3 regions of the Sporosarcina sp. P29 genome follow, and region 2 is predicted to be linked to each of the others. Evidence: riboswitches for the same ligand, from Rfam matches in the RefSeq annotation. Region 2 holds a riboswitch; each other region holds the start of a gene.
The links. A riboswitch is a leader RNA that binds a small molecule or an ion and turns the genes downstream of it on or off. The one in region 2 is predicted to bind thiamine pyrophosphate.

Region 1: it holds a riboswitch for thiamine pyrophosphate, as region 2 does, so the genes downstream of both, CSV68_RS13570 (thiamine phosphate synthase) here and thiC (phosphomethylpyrimidine synthase ThiC) in region 2, are expected to answer to the same signal.
Region 3: it holds a riboswitch for thiamine pyrophosphate, as region 2 does, so the genes downstream of both, CSV68_RS09600 (ECF transporter S component) here and thiC (phosphomethylpyrimidine synthase ThiC) in region 2, are expected to answer to the same signal.

The regions. Positions count from the first base shown of each region.
Region 1 is NZ_PDYX01000019.1:34,212-39,187, reverse strand. Features, by position in the region: gene CSV68_RS13585 (ThiF family adenylyltransferase) at 318-1,334, opposite strand; gene CSV68_RS13580 (thiazole synthase) at 1,331-2,104, opposite strand; gene thiS (sulfur carrier protein ThiS) at 2,101-2,307, opposite strand; gene CSV68_RS13570 (thiamine phosphate synthase) at 2,291-2,890, opposite strand; TPP riboswitch at 2,961-3,069, opposite strand; gene CSV68_RS13565 (Crp/Fnr family transcriptional regulator) at 3,127-3,816, opposite strand; gene CSV68_RS13560 (heavy metal translocating P-type ATPase) at 3,794-4,976, opposite strand, start outside.
Region 2 is NZ_PDYX01000006.1:106,434-111,409, forward strand. Features, by position in the region: gene CSV68_RS07465 (sensor histidine kinase) at 1-40, shown strand, start outside; gene CSV68_RS07470 (response regulator transcription factor) at 59-733, shown strand; gene CSV68_RS07475 (calcium/sodium antiporter) at 889-1,842, opposite strand; TPP riboswitch at 2,428-2,545, shown strand; gene thiC (phosphomethylpyrimidine synthase ThiC) at 2,664-4,436, shown strand; gene CSV68_RS07485 (hypothetical protein) at 4,958-4,976, opposite strand, start outside.
Region 3 is NZ_PDYX01000009.1:36,288-41,263, forward strand. Features, by position in the region: gene CSV68_RS09590 (energy-coupling factor transporter transmembrane component T family protein) at 46-816, opposite strand; gene CSV68_RS09595 (ABC transporter ATP-binding protein) at 794-2,260, opposite strand; gene CSV68_RS09600 (ECF transporter S component) at 2,282-2,851, opposite strand; TPP riboswitch at 2,934-3,045, opposite strand; gene CSV68_RS09605 (exonuclease domain-containing protein) at 3,233-3,805, shown strand; gene CSV68_RS09610 (multicopper oxidase family protein) at 4,010-4,976, shown strand, end outside.

The DNA.
Region 1 (4,976 bases), on a different contig from region 2:
CAAAGTGACACGCTAGCCGCTCTACGCGGTAAGTTATCCGCTCATAAAACTGCTGGGGCGCTCTATACTGCTTGCGATCCGCTCAAAGTGACACGCTAGCCGCTCTATGCGGTGAGTTACCCGCTCATAAAACTGCTGGGGCGCTCTATACTGCTTGCGATCCGCTCAAAGTGACGTGTTACCCGCTCAATGCCAAGTTCAATCGTGTAGCTCATTCATAAAATCATGGCTGCGCTCAATAGTGTTGGCATCCGCTCAAAGTGACCCGCTACCCGCTTATAAAACCACGCACAACCGCTCTACCTAAGATCCAATCGTCACCCAAGCAAACCTGCCACGATCTTCCGCGCGGCCGTAATATCCTTCGTTCCATGCACCAACATCCGGCCATCGCGGAATAACACGAGTCGATGGTCGTTATATTCACAGGAAACTAAATAAGGGTTTTGCTTTAAATTAGAAACAATATCGCGAATGGAATTAGCAAATGGCATCAGCTCAACTTGTCGGTTCTTCGGCCATGTCAGTTGAACCGTGTCGCGTCCGCATAGTACGGCTGTACGAATTACTTCATTGGCAGACAAGTAAGGATAGACAGGGGTGTCTGAGCAACTTGGACAAGTAGGTTTTTTCATGCTTTGTACGTTCATGGCGGCACGTTCGCCTGTCCAGAGATCGACGGATTCCAGGCGGGGTTCCATCGTCGCCCCCGTGATACACTTCAGCAGTTCCGCGGTTTGACGGGCGGCAGTCGTGACGACGATGGGCGAGATGACGCCGACTGTATCGCATGTTAAAGACTGTGGCGGCAACGCTTCGAGCAGACAATGTAAGCAGGGCGTTCCTTCTTTTACACCAATAGGAAATGTCAGCCCATAGCTACCGACGCAAGCGCCCATGAAGAAGGGGATGCCGAGTTGTAATGCGGCGTCATTTGCGAGTAATCGAGTTTCGATATTATCTGTGCCATCGAGAATGAAATGATGGCCTTCGAATAATTCAAGGACATTTTCAGGCGTCACATCCGCCACAATCCCACGAACTTTCACGTCGCTGTTGATCGCGCGCAATCGGCTTTCCGCAGCGATTGCTTTCGGCAATTGATCGATGACATCTTGTTCTGAGTATAATTGCTGTCTATGAAGATTAGTCCATTCCAAAATATCGCGATCGACAATGGTCAGTTCGCCGACGCCTGCCCGCACTAGCATCTCCGCTCCTGAAGAGCCAAGAGCACCAGCTCCTAAGACGAAAACTTTTGCTTCGCGGATACGCTGTTGCCCGATTGGTCCGATGGGTGCAAACAGCTCTTGCCGAGAATATTTACTGTTCAAGTCGTCACAAGCCCTTCAGTTGGACTGCTAGCCACGCCGTAATCGCGGACCGGCATACGTCCAGCTTTATAACCGAGACGTCCCGCTTCAATTGCGAGCTTCATTGCCTCGGCCATCATGACGGGATTGGCTGCTTCCGATACGGCTGTGTTCAGCAATACACCGTCTGCACCGAGTTCCATCGCGAAAGCAGCGTCTTTTGGAGAGCCGACCCCTGCGTCAATAATGACGGGTACATTGGACTGCTCAATGATAAATGACAAATTCAACGGATTTAGAATGCCTCTGCCCGAGCCGATTGGCGCAGCACCCGGCATGATAGCGTGGACACCTAATTCACATAGTTTTCTCGCAAGTACTACATCGTCTGAAGTATAGGGTAATACAATGAAACCTTCCTCTAACAGCATTTCAGACGCGCGTAATGTTTCCACAGGATCAGGAAGCAGCGAACGGCTACAGCCGATGATTTCCACCTTCACCATGTCGCAAAGTCCGGAAGCTTTGGCGAGACGTGCGATATGTACGGCTTCTTCCGCTGTGCTAGCGCCTGCTGTATTCGGAAGCAATGTATAGCGCGTTAAATCAAGTTGTTCGAGGAAATTGGGTTGCGAAGCTTCAAAAATATCCATGCGTCGTACCGCAAATGTCAGAATCTCTGCTTCTGACACCGCCACTGCTTGCTTTTGAATATCAAATGAAGGATATTTCCCTGTGCCTAGTAATAAACGTGAAGAGAATTCTTTATCTGCAATTTTTAACATGTTCATCCGCCTCCTACAAAATGTATGATTTCAATTTGGTCTCGGTCCATGATCGGTGCGTCGTAGTGATCTTTCTGCAAAATTTCCTTGTTTTTCTCCACGATCAAAATACGATCGCCAAGCCCTAAGTGCTCAAGTAACTGCTGGATCGTCTCTACTTCAGGAATGACGGGGTACGAATTGCCGTTCAGATCAATCATTTTCTCCATGAGATACCTCTCCTTTTCTATAACTCTGCAAAGTTTTCAGTGAACGCATAGGGGATAATACGGCCACGCCTGTCACGTGATTTTGCTGTAAATTAGGTAAGTGATGCGGCTGAATTCCACCAATTGCATACACAGGAATCGAACTACACTGTGCAATAGAAAACAACTCTTCCGTTCCACGCGCTGGCAGCCCAGGTTTCGATGACGTTTCGAAAACATGACCGTACAATAGCCAGTTTGCTCCCTCATCCATAGCTACCTTTGCTTCTTCCAATGAATGAATCGAGCAACCAAAAGAGAGCTCGGGGAATTCTCGATGTGCATCCTGTAACGACATTCCATAGCCAGTCAGTTGCACTTTTTTGAGCTTCAGTCTTCTAGCCAAGTGAGGTCTGGCATGAAGAATAAGCTTGTCGAGTGGGAATTCAGTACTTGCAAGACGGGTAACTAGATCTACTAGCTGTTCATCTGACTTGGACTTTTCTCGCAAAATGATGGCATCAAGAAACGGTGCTGTGCGCAACAAATGTAGTGTCAGTTCATCCACCGAAAGACGGTCGTCGGTCACGCCCAATAATTTCATTCATTCCCCTCCAATAGAAAAAACCACTTCCCGAATCGGAAAGTGGTAGAAATGTCGACAGAAATACATACGGAACGACTCGCCACTTCCCTCCGCAGGTGCTAACCTGTTCAGGTAATAAGGGTTTCAGAGCCACACTCTTTTCTCAGTCCTTGTAAAGGATTCCCCTAATGGTCAAAATATTTGGTTTTCAGAACTAGCCTATCACGTGTACGATAGAATGAAAAGCGTTTCTTTTATAAAAGCAATAAAGCATCCAAATCTAGAATTTCTACTGCTTTCATACTGGACTGGCGAATCCAGCCAGACTCTTCGAAGGCGCTTAACTTTCGACTGATTGTCTCGGGTGTCGTCCCTAAGTGAGAGGCAAGGTCTTTGCGACTCATTGGTAACTCGACTATCAATTGTCTTTGTTCTTCTGATAAGTCAACTAGGTAAAGTGCGATACGCGTTTCTGCTGATTCCATACCGATTCGCGCCGCTCGTTGTTCCGTTCGGGCGAGGCGGGAAGAGAACTCCTCTAACATCTTCAATGAAATCGCGGGATGTTCTTGTAGAAGTTGCTGCATTTGGTCCCGTTGAATAACACATAGTTCTACGGGTTCGAGTGTTTCTGCATAGGCGTCATGAGGTTTAGCATCAAATAACGATAGCTCGCCTGTGAAATCTCCCGGCTCTAAAATTCGTACGATCTGCTCTTTGCCGTTTTCTGACAGGCGATATATTTTGATTCGTCCTTTATGCAAAATATACAAGCCTTCGGAGCGGTCGCCTTCATTGTAAATAATTTGTCCACGTGGGTAGGGGGTGCTTCGTGCAAGTTCTACAATGTGCTTCATCTGATCTTTTTCCAAGTGATTGAACAGTGGAACAAGCGATACACACATTCGATGATCGGTCGTGTTATTGTGGGGCTGCTGACTCATTCACCTTCACCTCGCTTACATTTCGATTGGACACTTTGTCACTAGTATAGCGTATTAATCGAATGGCGTTCAATATGACAAGAAGCACACTTGCTTCGTGGATAAGCATGCCGGATGCTAGGAAGACTTTGCCTAGCAGTACACCGATTAGCAATAAAACTACTGTGCCGACTGCGAAGAAAGTGTTTTGCTTCATATTGTTCACAGTCGCTTTCGATAATGCATAGGCGTGGGCGAATTGATCCAGTCGATCCGCCATCAAGACGATATCCGCTGTTTCCATGGAAATATCTGTTCCGCCTTTACCCATTGCCAGTCCGATATCTGCAGTGGCGATTGCCGGCGCATCATTGATTCCGTCACCTGCCATCGCTACTCGATGTCCTTGCGCTTTCAACTTTTGGACAGCGGCTACTTTGTCTTCAGGTAGCAGCTCCGCATAGACGCTATCGAGACCAAGTTGTTCGCCAACGAGTCGGGCGGTGTGTACATTGTCGCCGGTTAGCATAATCATTTGTTTGATACCATTTCTTCGTAGTTTAGCTAGGGCAGCCGCGGCTTCTGGACGGATTTGATCCGCTATGGAAATAATACCTGCGATTTCTCCTCCAATACTGATGAACACGGCTGTGTTACCTGCTTTTTCTCGCTTGGATGCATACTCTTCTATAGTTGGAGAGATAGCTATACCTTGTGAGATCATCAGCTTTCGGTTACCAGCTGCCAGTTGTTGGCCATCTACTTCAGCAAGAAGTCCGTTACCTTTCATAACTTGTGCGTCTTGTGCTTGGTGTTTTAAATGAATCAAGCGTTTTTTTGCTTCGCGAACGATCGTTTGACCGAGATGGTGTTCAGACATCAGTTCAGCTTCTGCAGTTAAGCGTAGTAGCTCTTCTTTGTCGATGCCAAAGCTATGGATGTCAGTAACTTCTGGACGTCCTTTAGTTAAAGTACCTGTTTTATCAAAGACGACAGTGTCGATTTTCGCCAATTGCTCCATCACGTCGCCACCTTTAATGAGCACGCCGTGACGGGCTCCGTTACCAATTCCGGCTACGATCGAGACGGGGGCTGAAATGACGAGGGCACCAGGACAAGCGATGACAAGGAATGTTAATGTCATTTCGATATTGCGTGTGAATATATAGACGATAATCGAT
Region 2 (4,976 bases):
CGAATTAGAAAAAGGTAGTATCTTTACGGTACGATTATAATGAAAGTAGATGATGCATATGAAAACAATTTTGCTAGTTGATGATGAACAACGCATGCTCGATCTGCTCGAACTATTCCTCGCACCACACGGATATCGTTGCTTGCAAGCGACTGACGGCCAAAAAGCACTTGAGCTATTCAGCGTGGAGGACGTACATCTTGTATTGCTCGATGTCATGATGCCTGGCATGGATGGCTGGGAAGTTTGCCGCAGAATTAGAGATGTTTCAGCTGTACCTGTAATTTTATTGACGGCTCGATCTGATAAATCTGATGTTGTAAAAGGACTTGACCAAGGGGCGGATGATTATATTACAAAACCATTTGACGAGCGCGAACTTACCGCGAGAGTGCGCGTGGCATTACGGCGTACAGAGGACGACAATCAACCGAAGTCTATTCATGAAGGTCCATTCACTCTTAACTTGGAGTCCTATTCCATCCTATACGACACGCAGGAAGTTCGTCTTACATTAAAGGAATTCTATATTATTGAAGCGATGATGACTCGGCCAAATCGGACGTTCACACGGGAAGACTTGCTTCAAGTAGCTTGGGAATATGATACGTATACGGAAGTTCGAACAGTCGATTCGCATATTCGAAATCTACGAGATAAGTTGAGGAAATCGAATTTCCCCATTGACGAGATTTTGATGACAGTTTGGGGTATCGGCTATAAGTGGAGATAATTACAGATCATGCTATACACATAAAAAAGGCTACTTTCCATGAATGAATGGAAAGTAGCCTTCTCTTATTGATCGGCATGCCGACGATTGACTCTTTTGCCCTGTTGTACATAGGAGTATGTAACTCTCGTTATAGCAAACTTGGTGATTTTTTCTTAATTACGTAAAATAACATACACTAGATATACAACGTACGCTACAGCTAACATGAGACCTTCACGCTTACCAATTTTGAAGCCCGTTCTAGCGAATAGCAATAATACTAAGGTCAATACAAGCATTATGATGACGTCAATAAATACTTTATCGTTCACCGCGATGGGCGTAATGACAGAGGAGGCCCCGAGAACAAACAGGATGTTGAAAATATTGCTCCCGACGATGTTCCCTAAAGCAATTTCGCTCTCCTTTTTCAATGCCGCTGAAATCGATGTAACTAATTCAGGCAGAGAAGTACCGATTGCGATAATCGTAAGACCTACCAATGTTTCACTCATGCCAAGAGAATAAGCGATTTTCGTGGCGTTACTTACGACTAAATCTCCTCCGAAAATAATTGCTGCCAGCCCGACTAAAGTAATTAGTATATTCTTGCCCCACTTCACATTCTCAGTGGCTTGTGTAAGCGTAGAATTTTGACGGCTTCTAAGACCAAGTTCGATCACATAGTACATAAAGATTGAAAGGAATAGCAAGAAAATTATTCCATCACCACGGGTAATCATATTGCTACTGAAGCCTTGTAGTGCCATATCACTCATCAACACCAACATCACTATACCCGCCAGCAAAGTAAACGGAATCTCTTTCCGTATCGTTTCACTTTGTACCTTCAGCGGAAACAGAAATGCTGCCATCCCGACAACGATCGTAATATTGAATATATTACTCCCCACTACGTTCCCTACTGCGACGTCCGCGTTTCCGCCCATCGCTGCAATTATACTGACCGTCGCTTCTGGTGAGCTAGTTCCAAGTGCTACAATAGTCAGCCCAATCAATATAGGTGGAATTTGTAAAAGTCTTGCGATATTTGAAGAACCATCCACGAAATAGTCGGCCCCTTTTATTAATAATACAAATCCAATAATGAGTAAAACATAGGACATATATTGGTTACCTCCTCCATAGGAATGATATTTCTAATTAGCTGTATGCAAGCGTGTCTAGACTACAATAAAATAATTGCTTCAATTACTGCATACTTGAGGCACATAATGACATGCACCATGATGAAAAACAGAATATGTATTTGACTTTACTTCCCCATAGCATTCATCCTTCTCAATCCCAGATATGTTATACGATGTAAGCTCTACTACTTTGCTCCTTCCCTCTTTTGTTTTTTCATTTTTGATTATCTCACGTCATCACTACTTATGCATCTTACAAGTCATACAAAGACATTCACTTCTCGTCATTACATGCTCTCTTGAGTGGTGTTGAAATCTTTTATAAAAATAGCTTGTCCATAGATCTATCTTTACAGACAAGCCAGCGATATACTTTTCTACAAACTTACTATAGGACTGAATGTACAATATTTTGGAGATTTTCTTCTGATTACGCATTTCTGTTTCCTCACCGATCACATAAGTTACATGTAAATAACGGAACCTATGGAAATTAAAAGTATAATTACTCTTTGAAAACCGATTAAGGTATGGTAGACTGTTCCTGTTCGAACAATTAAATACTATAACTAGGGGTGTCCAACGTTATTGGACTGAGATGGAATGATAGTACACGCATTCCGGACTCTTTGGACCTGATCTGGCTCGTACCAGCGTAGGGAAGTTTTCATTTTATCAGCGACGCGTATTTTTGCGTTTTGAAGACCAGGTCCTATCTACGGAACTGGTCTTTTTTGTTGCCGATTCCCATCACTTAAATCGAGTCATGTCGCCCCTTAAAAGGAGACGATGACAAAATGCAAGAGAAGAAAGAAGAAATCCATATCCATGAATGTTTTCCAGCCAGTAGAAAGATTTACGTACGAGGAAGTCGTCCAGACATACTCGTACCAATGCGTGAAATTGAGCTATCACCAACTGTAACTGATCAAGGTGAAATAGCGAATGAACCTTTCCGTGTGTATGATACAAGCGGTAAATATACGGAAGCTGGTTATCAAGTGGATATCAAAAAAGGACTTCCAATTATCAAGAAGAACTGGATAATTGAACGAAATGACGTGGAAGAGTATGAAGGCAGGCAAGTGAAGCCGCGGGATAATGGATATCGTTCACTAGAAAATATGCAAAAAGATGCAGAATTTCCATTGTTGAAACGTAAGCCATTACGTGCAAAAAGCGGCATGAATGTTACACAAATGCATTATGCGCGCAAAGGAATCATAACACCTGAAATGGAGTTCATTGCAATCCGTGAAAATGTAACGCCTGAACTTGTACGGGATGAAGTAGCGAAAGGACGGGCAATTATTCCGTCTAATATTAACCACCCAGAAGCGGAACCGATGATTATCGGAAGTAAATTCCATGTGAAAATCAATGCGAATATCGGTAATTCTGCTGTCTCCTCATCGATTGCTAAAGAAGTGGAAAAAATGACATGGGCTACACGTTGGGGTGCAGACAATATCATGGATTTGTCAACAGGAAAGAACATTCACACAACACGTGAATGGATCATCCGCAACTCCCCTGTCCCAGTAGGAACGGTACCACTTTATCAAGCGTTGGAAAAAGTGAACGGCAAAGTGGAGGATCTCTCATGGGAAGTATTCCGCGACACATTGATCGAACAAGCAGAGCAGGGTGTCAGCTACTTTACAATCCATGCGGGTGTTCTACTCCGTTATATTCCCATGACGATTCATCGTGTGACTGGAATTGTCTCACGGGGTGGTTCTATTATGGCACAGTGGTGTATGTTGCATCATAAAGAAAGTTTTCTCTACACACACTTTGAAGATATATGTGAAATTATGAAACAGTACGATATCGCGTTTTCATTAGGAGATGGATTACGTCCCGGCTCAATTGCTGATGCCAATGACGAGGCACAATTCGCTGAACTTGAAACACTTGGCGAACTGACGAAAATTGCGTGGACACATGATGTGCAAGTCATGGTAGAAGGTCCTGGACATGTGCCAATGCATTTGATTAAGGAAAACGTTGATAAGCAAATGGAGATTTGCCAAGAAGCACCTTTCTATACGCTCGGTCCTTTGACGACAGATATTGCGCCTGCTTATGACCACATCACATCTGCTATTGGTGCAGCTATGATCGGTTGGTTCGGAACGGCAATGTTATGCTATGTAACTCCTAAAGAACATCTTGGTTTACCGAATAAAGATGATGTGCGTGAAGGCGTCATTACGTATAAAATCGCAGCCCATGCAGCTGATTTAGCTAAAGGTCATCCGAATGCACACAAACGTGACGACGCATTATCAAAAGCCCGTTTCGAATTCCGTTGGCGAGATCAATTTAATTTAAGTTTGGATCCTGAACGCGCGATGGAATATCATGATGAAACATTGCCGGCTGAAGGAGCCAAGATCGCCCACTTCTGTTCGATGTGCGGACCTAAGTTTTGCAGTATGCGAATTTCACACGACATTAGAAAATACGCTGATGAAAACAGTTTAGAAGAGAAGCTAGCAATGGAAAGTGGCATGAAGGAGAAAGCTGAAGAATTTAAAAAATCCGGTGCTGAAATCTATTATTGATAAGGAGTGAATGGAGTTATGACAACTGAACAGTTAATTCATCAGATCTCTGTAAAACGCCGAAATCTTCATCAGTTAGAAGAACAGTTGGCTCTCCTGCAAGCACAGTGCATACACGAATATACTGAAAACGTAACCTATAGGAAGTGTATGAAATGCTTGAAGATCGAGAGTGTCCATTATTAATACATGTTCTGCCATTCATGAACAGGATTTGTGCTCTTTTAGCTTCCTGAAAAAATCATCGGTATTGTGACTCAATATCGTTTTCCATTCACGCGCCCGATTACACAAATACTTTTAGCCGTTGTCCTTTAAAAGTTGAATTTGAAGTTGGTACAATAAAAAATGACCCACCTCGTCCCTTTACAATGCGGACGTTGGTGAGTCATTTTCATCATAATAACAGGATCTGAAATCGCAGACATTTTCAATGTACCCCTTTACTAAGTAAGTTACACTCAAAAGCCCTCCATTGCTGGAGGGCTTTTGAGTATTAATCTCAGTATTTAATCTATAGATTATTTTAAACACCCAGCT
Region 3 (4,976 bases), on a different contig from region 2:
AGATCTGTGCTCTCTCTTTATATGGTCACATACTTTATGTGTTGATTATCGGTAAACTGATAGTAAAAAAGCTGAACATAAACAACTTATCATGACAAGTAAAAACACCCTATCTATTGTATTATACCGTGTAGGATAATAATACGTCCTCGCAGCCCCCATCTGATATTGCTTCGCTTCCATCGCAACTGCAATGCGTTGTGCGCGACGTATACTTTGGGCAAATAGAGGAACGGTATAGGATTGCAAACGTTCATACAACCCTTTAACCCCTTTTGAAAACTGGATATTCCGTACTTTCAACGCGTTCCTGCGAATTTGTAGTTCCTCAGTTACAGCGGGAATTAAACGAAAAGCTGCAATGAAACTATACGCATATTTGGACGGCAGACGAAACTGCTGCATCATCGCATAAAAGAATAGTACGGGTTGGATTGTTAAGATAAACGTAAAGCCGACGAAGCCGAATGAAAGGGACTTACTTCCAAGCAAAAGCGCATGTTGAATGCTTTCTTCGGAAATCTTGAATAATCCCCATTGCCATAATACTGCTTCACCCTTACCGAACAACAACATTGTCAACCCAGTGGACAGGAAAGAAATGACTAACGGAATTGAGAGTAATGAAAGTTTCTTCAGTGAATAGCCGCTAAATACATAAAACAATATTCCGTATAAAACTGCTTGTGAGATAGCAAAAGGCAAACTTTGATTCACGAGCGTAATAATCAAGAACGCAAAAAACACAATGAATTTTAGCGCGGGATTGACCCGAAATAACCAGGTTTTGCGTTTAGGTGTGAACCAATTGAACATTCTTCGCACCTCCTGCCACATTAGCCGTATGTAGTACGCCGTCCACTACAGTCCAAATAGCTGTGGCAAAGTTCACTACAATTTCCGAATCATGCGTAACCATCAAAATGGTCATGCCTTCGGTGCGCAGTTGTTCTAACTTCTCGAGAATGGCGAAAGTGTTTCGTGCATCCTGTCCGAAAGTAGGCTCATCAAGTAACAAGATATCCGTATGAGGGGTAAGAGCAGTTGCTACACTCAAACGCCGCTTTTGACCCGTCGATAGCTGATAAGGGTGACGTGAAACAGAATATGGTAAGTTAAATGAGCGTATGAGTTCCTTCGCATAATGTTCGGCATCTGCTTTTGGCATACCGTGCAAAGATACGGTTAACTCTTCCGTAATAGAGTTCGTCACAAATTGCAGCTCGGGGTTTTGAAAGACGAGCGATAGACCTTTAGGAAGTTGTCGTTTCTTCTTTTTCCATATAATTGGCACGCCGTTTACTTCATAGACACCGTTAGTCCGAAGTAGTTGCATGAGAGATAGAAGCAATGTGCTTTTACCAGAACCATTTTCTCCAACAATCGTAATCCAGTCACCAGCCTGTACGGTCGCCTGTTTGACAGAAATCTTCTCCGCTTGACCACGATAGCCGTGAAAATCTTGAATCTGAATTTTCTCTTGAGATGCAACTGCTTGACGATTTTTCGTCATCGATTGAAATGCTTTGGACGTTTTATATTCTTCCCAAACACCCGGATACCAAATGCCATAGCGTTTCAGTTCTTGCTGGAAGTTTGCGAAGATCTCTGCAGGCGACCCATCTGCTATCATAACCCCATGATCATTAAACAGCACCACGCGATCAACCCAGTCAGCAATCAAATCAATTTTATGTTCTACAATAATCACGGTTTTATCAGCGGTCGCTTCTTTAATAGAAGTCCAAATCTGTTGCGTGCCTTCCGGATCTAGTAAGGCAGATGGTTCATCCAAAAATAGCACGTCAGGTTCCAGCAGTAAAACAGAAGCCAATGCTAAACGCTGCTTCATACCTTGAGACATTTCATTGATAGGCGTATGAGGGTCTTTTACATGTAAGTCTACACGTTTCAATACCTCTTCAATACGAAGAGTCATTTCTTCACGTGGGACTTGAAGATTCTCCAAAACGAATGCGAGTTCTTCATCGACATAGGTCATACAGAACTGTGTATCCGGGTCTTGGAAAACGAATCCCCACGAGTCAGGCAACTGAATGTCTTTTACTTTCATTGGCAGTTCGATAGAGTTTGGTATAATGCCGCTTAATACTTGGAGTAAAGTAGATTTCCCCGAACCACTAGGGCCGAGCATGAGAACTTTTTCACCAGGCCGAACAGAGAAGGAGAGGTCTTTAAAGAGCAAACCATCTTCTCCTGGAAACTTTAATCGTAAATCGGTAACGCTGATGTTATTCATAGTAGGATCATTCCTCCGCGTTTACTGATCAAGCAACGTATATTCTTTCTTATCAACAGGTCGAATTAACGATGTCACGCCTGTAGCTTCTAGCGCTCTTACAATATATACAGCGAAAATACCTGTGAAGATGAACGCGCTAATAGCACGTAGTCCGTATTTCACAATGAGTGCCCATGTTTCGAGTGCTGCATATCCATAAATTAAATCGAGTCCGAAACTTGCAAGACATGAAGCGATACCTGCTAACCCAGCGATCATAATGGAATAGCGTTTATAACGGAATGCAGCAAACAGTAATTCAGCAGCAAGTCCCTGTGCAAATCCATACATCAATACTTCAATACCATGACCAGCAAACGCAGACAATGAAGCTCCTGCTATACTTGCGATGAATGCAGTACCTGGCTTTCGCAATAATAAAAAGGCAAATGGCCCTACCATAAACCACATACCGTAAAGCAGTTGACGCGCAACAGGCATGATCGGTTTGACGACCGTATATAAATCATCCCAAAACTTCATTAACACTCCAAACACCACACCGATCATGATAGTGATCAATAAATCGGTAAACTTTAACTTCTTCATACTCTTCCACTCCCTCTTATTTTTTCATACAAAAAAGCCGTCTGAAGAGCAGACGGCCGAGGAAGGAAAGAGATTCCTGTATAATTCCATCGATCACGCTCTCTACGCTGGCATTACCCAGATCAGATTAACGGTCAGCAGTGGATTAACCTGCTATCTCAGCCTGATTCTCTCAAGCACCCGTACGGACAATTATGTAAGCAATCCTAGTATACAACACGTTGAATTGTGTGGCAACTTATGAAATTACTACACGTTTACTAAATTGGCAGCAGTTTAAATTGAACATATAGTATTGAAATCCTGATATACTAAAAGGATAGAGATGATTATAATTAAATTCAAAATACAATGTAAATAGAGTGTAAAAGGAGTTTGTACATGACAAAACTTATCGCGTTTATTGACGTGGAGACGACAGGTATGAGTGCCGAGGCGAGTGAAGTAATCGAGTTAGGCGTGATGCTTGGTGAGTACGATAATAATCGTATTGTTCGGGTGGCTGATGAGTATTGCGAGTTCCAAGAACCGTTCTATTCGATCTCTTCGACCATTACGAATCTCACGGGCATTACCGATCAAATGGTAAGAGGGAAGTCGCTGGATATGGATAGAATCCTGAAAATACTAGATCAAGCAGATGGTATAGTAGCACATAACGCATCATTTGATAGGGGATTCGTCAGTCGACTATTGCCTGAAACGCTCGACATGGATTGGTATTGCTCCGTCCGACAAATCAAATGGAAAAATTACGGCTTTGAGAATGGTAAACTGCAACAATTGCTGAGAGCGCACCGAATTCAAGTGCATAATGCTCACAGAGCGCTAGACGATGCAAAGAATCTTGCGGTATTGTTGAACTCGTCCAATCCTCATCTGGCGGATGATACATTCATCTCCTATTTGATCAATAAAGCGCCGATGAAGAAACCAGCTAAAACAAGATTTTAATAGTGGTGAAAGATGTCCGGGAAGTACTTCCTTGGCATCTTTTTTTATTGATGACTAGTTTTCACAATCACTTCAGTAGCCTTTAGGCATTTTTCTATAAAAAATGGCAGAAGCAAATCAATTATAATGCGTCACTCGTGCATAGTTTTTCCATATGTTATTGCTATACTAATCTTGAAATCAATAGACAAAGGGGATTTATAAATGAGTAAAAAAATTCAAACCGTTATGTTTATAATGAGCGCATTATTAATCAGTGGTTGTAGTGACGATGCGCAATCGAATGATCAGAACAATCGACACATGATGAATCAAAATAGTAACGAAGGAAATCATCACATGACGGATGACTCTACAATGGGAAACGGACATATGAGCCATGACAATGTAGTAAGTTTAAAAGACTCGACAGGTGAAAATGAATTAAATATCCCACCATTGCTAACTAGTGATGCGACAGATCGAACTGAATATACTATCAAAGCGCAAACAGGTAAGGTAGAAATATTTGATGGAGTTACTACAGAAACATTGGGTTATAATGGTGACCTATTAGGGCCAGTTCTTCAGTTTAAAAAAGGTGAAACGGTAAAAATCCACACAATAAATGAATTAGATGAAGAAACAACATTTCATTGGCATGGTTTAGAAGTTTCTGGTGAAGCAGATGGTGGACCGCATAAAACACTTAAACCAGGTGAAAAAGAACTAATAGAATTTGAAGTGACACAAGAGGCAGCTACGTTATGGTTTCATCCACACCCAGAGGGCAAGACATCCGAACAAGTATACAAAGGACTTGCAGGGTTGATATATATTGAGGATTCTAATTCAGCGAAATTAGAAATTCCTAAAGAATACGGAAAAAATGATATACCTTTAGTTTTCCAAGATCGAGTTTTCGATGAGCAAGGTCAATTAGATTATAAATCGGTCATGAACGAAGATGGGACGATAGGGGATACATTATTGGTCAATGGTACGGTAAATCCTGTATTAACAGTAGGTAAGGAACAAGTGCGTCTTCGATTACTAAATGGATCAAACGCGAGGAATTTCACTTTCAAATTGAATACAGGTGAATCATTTGTTCAAATCGCGACAGATGGCGGTTTCTTGAATAAACCCGTCAAATTGAATGAAGTAACTTTGACGCCATCCGAGCGGGCAG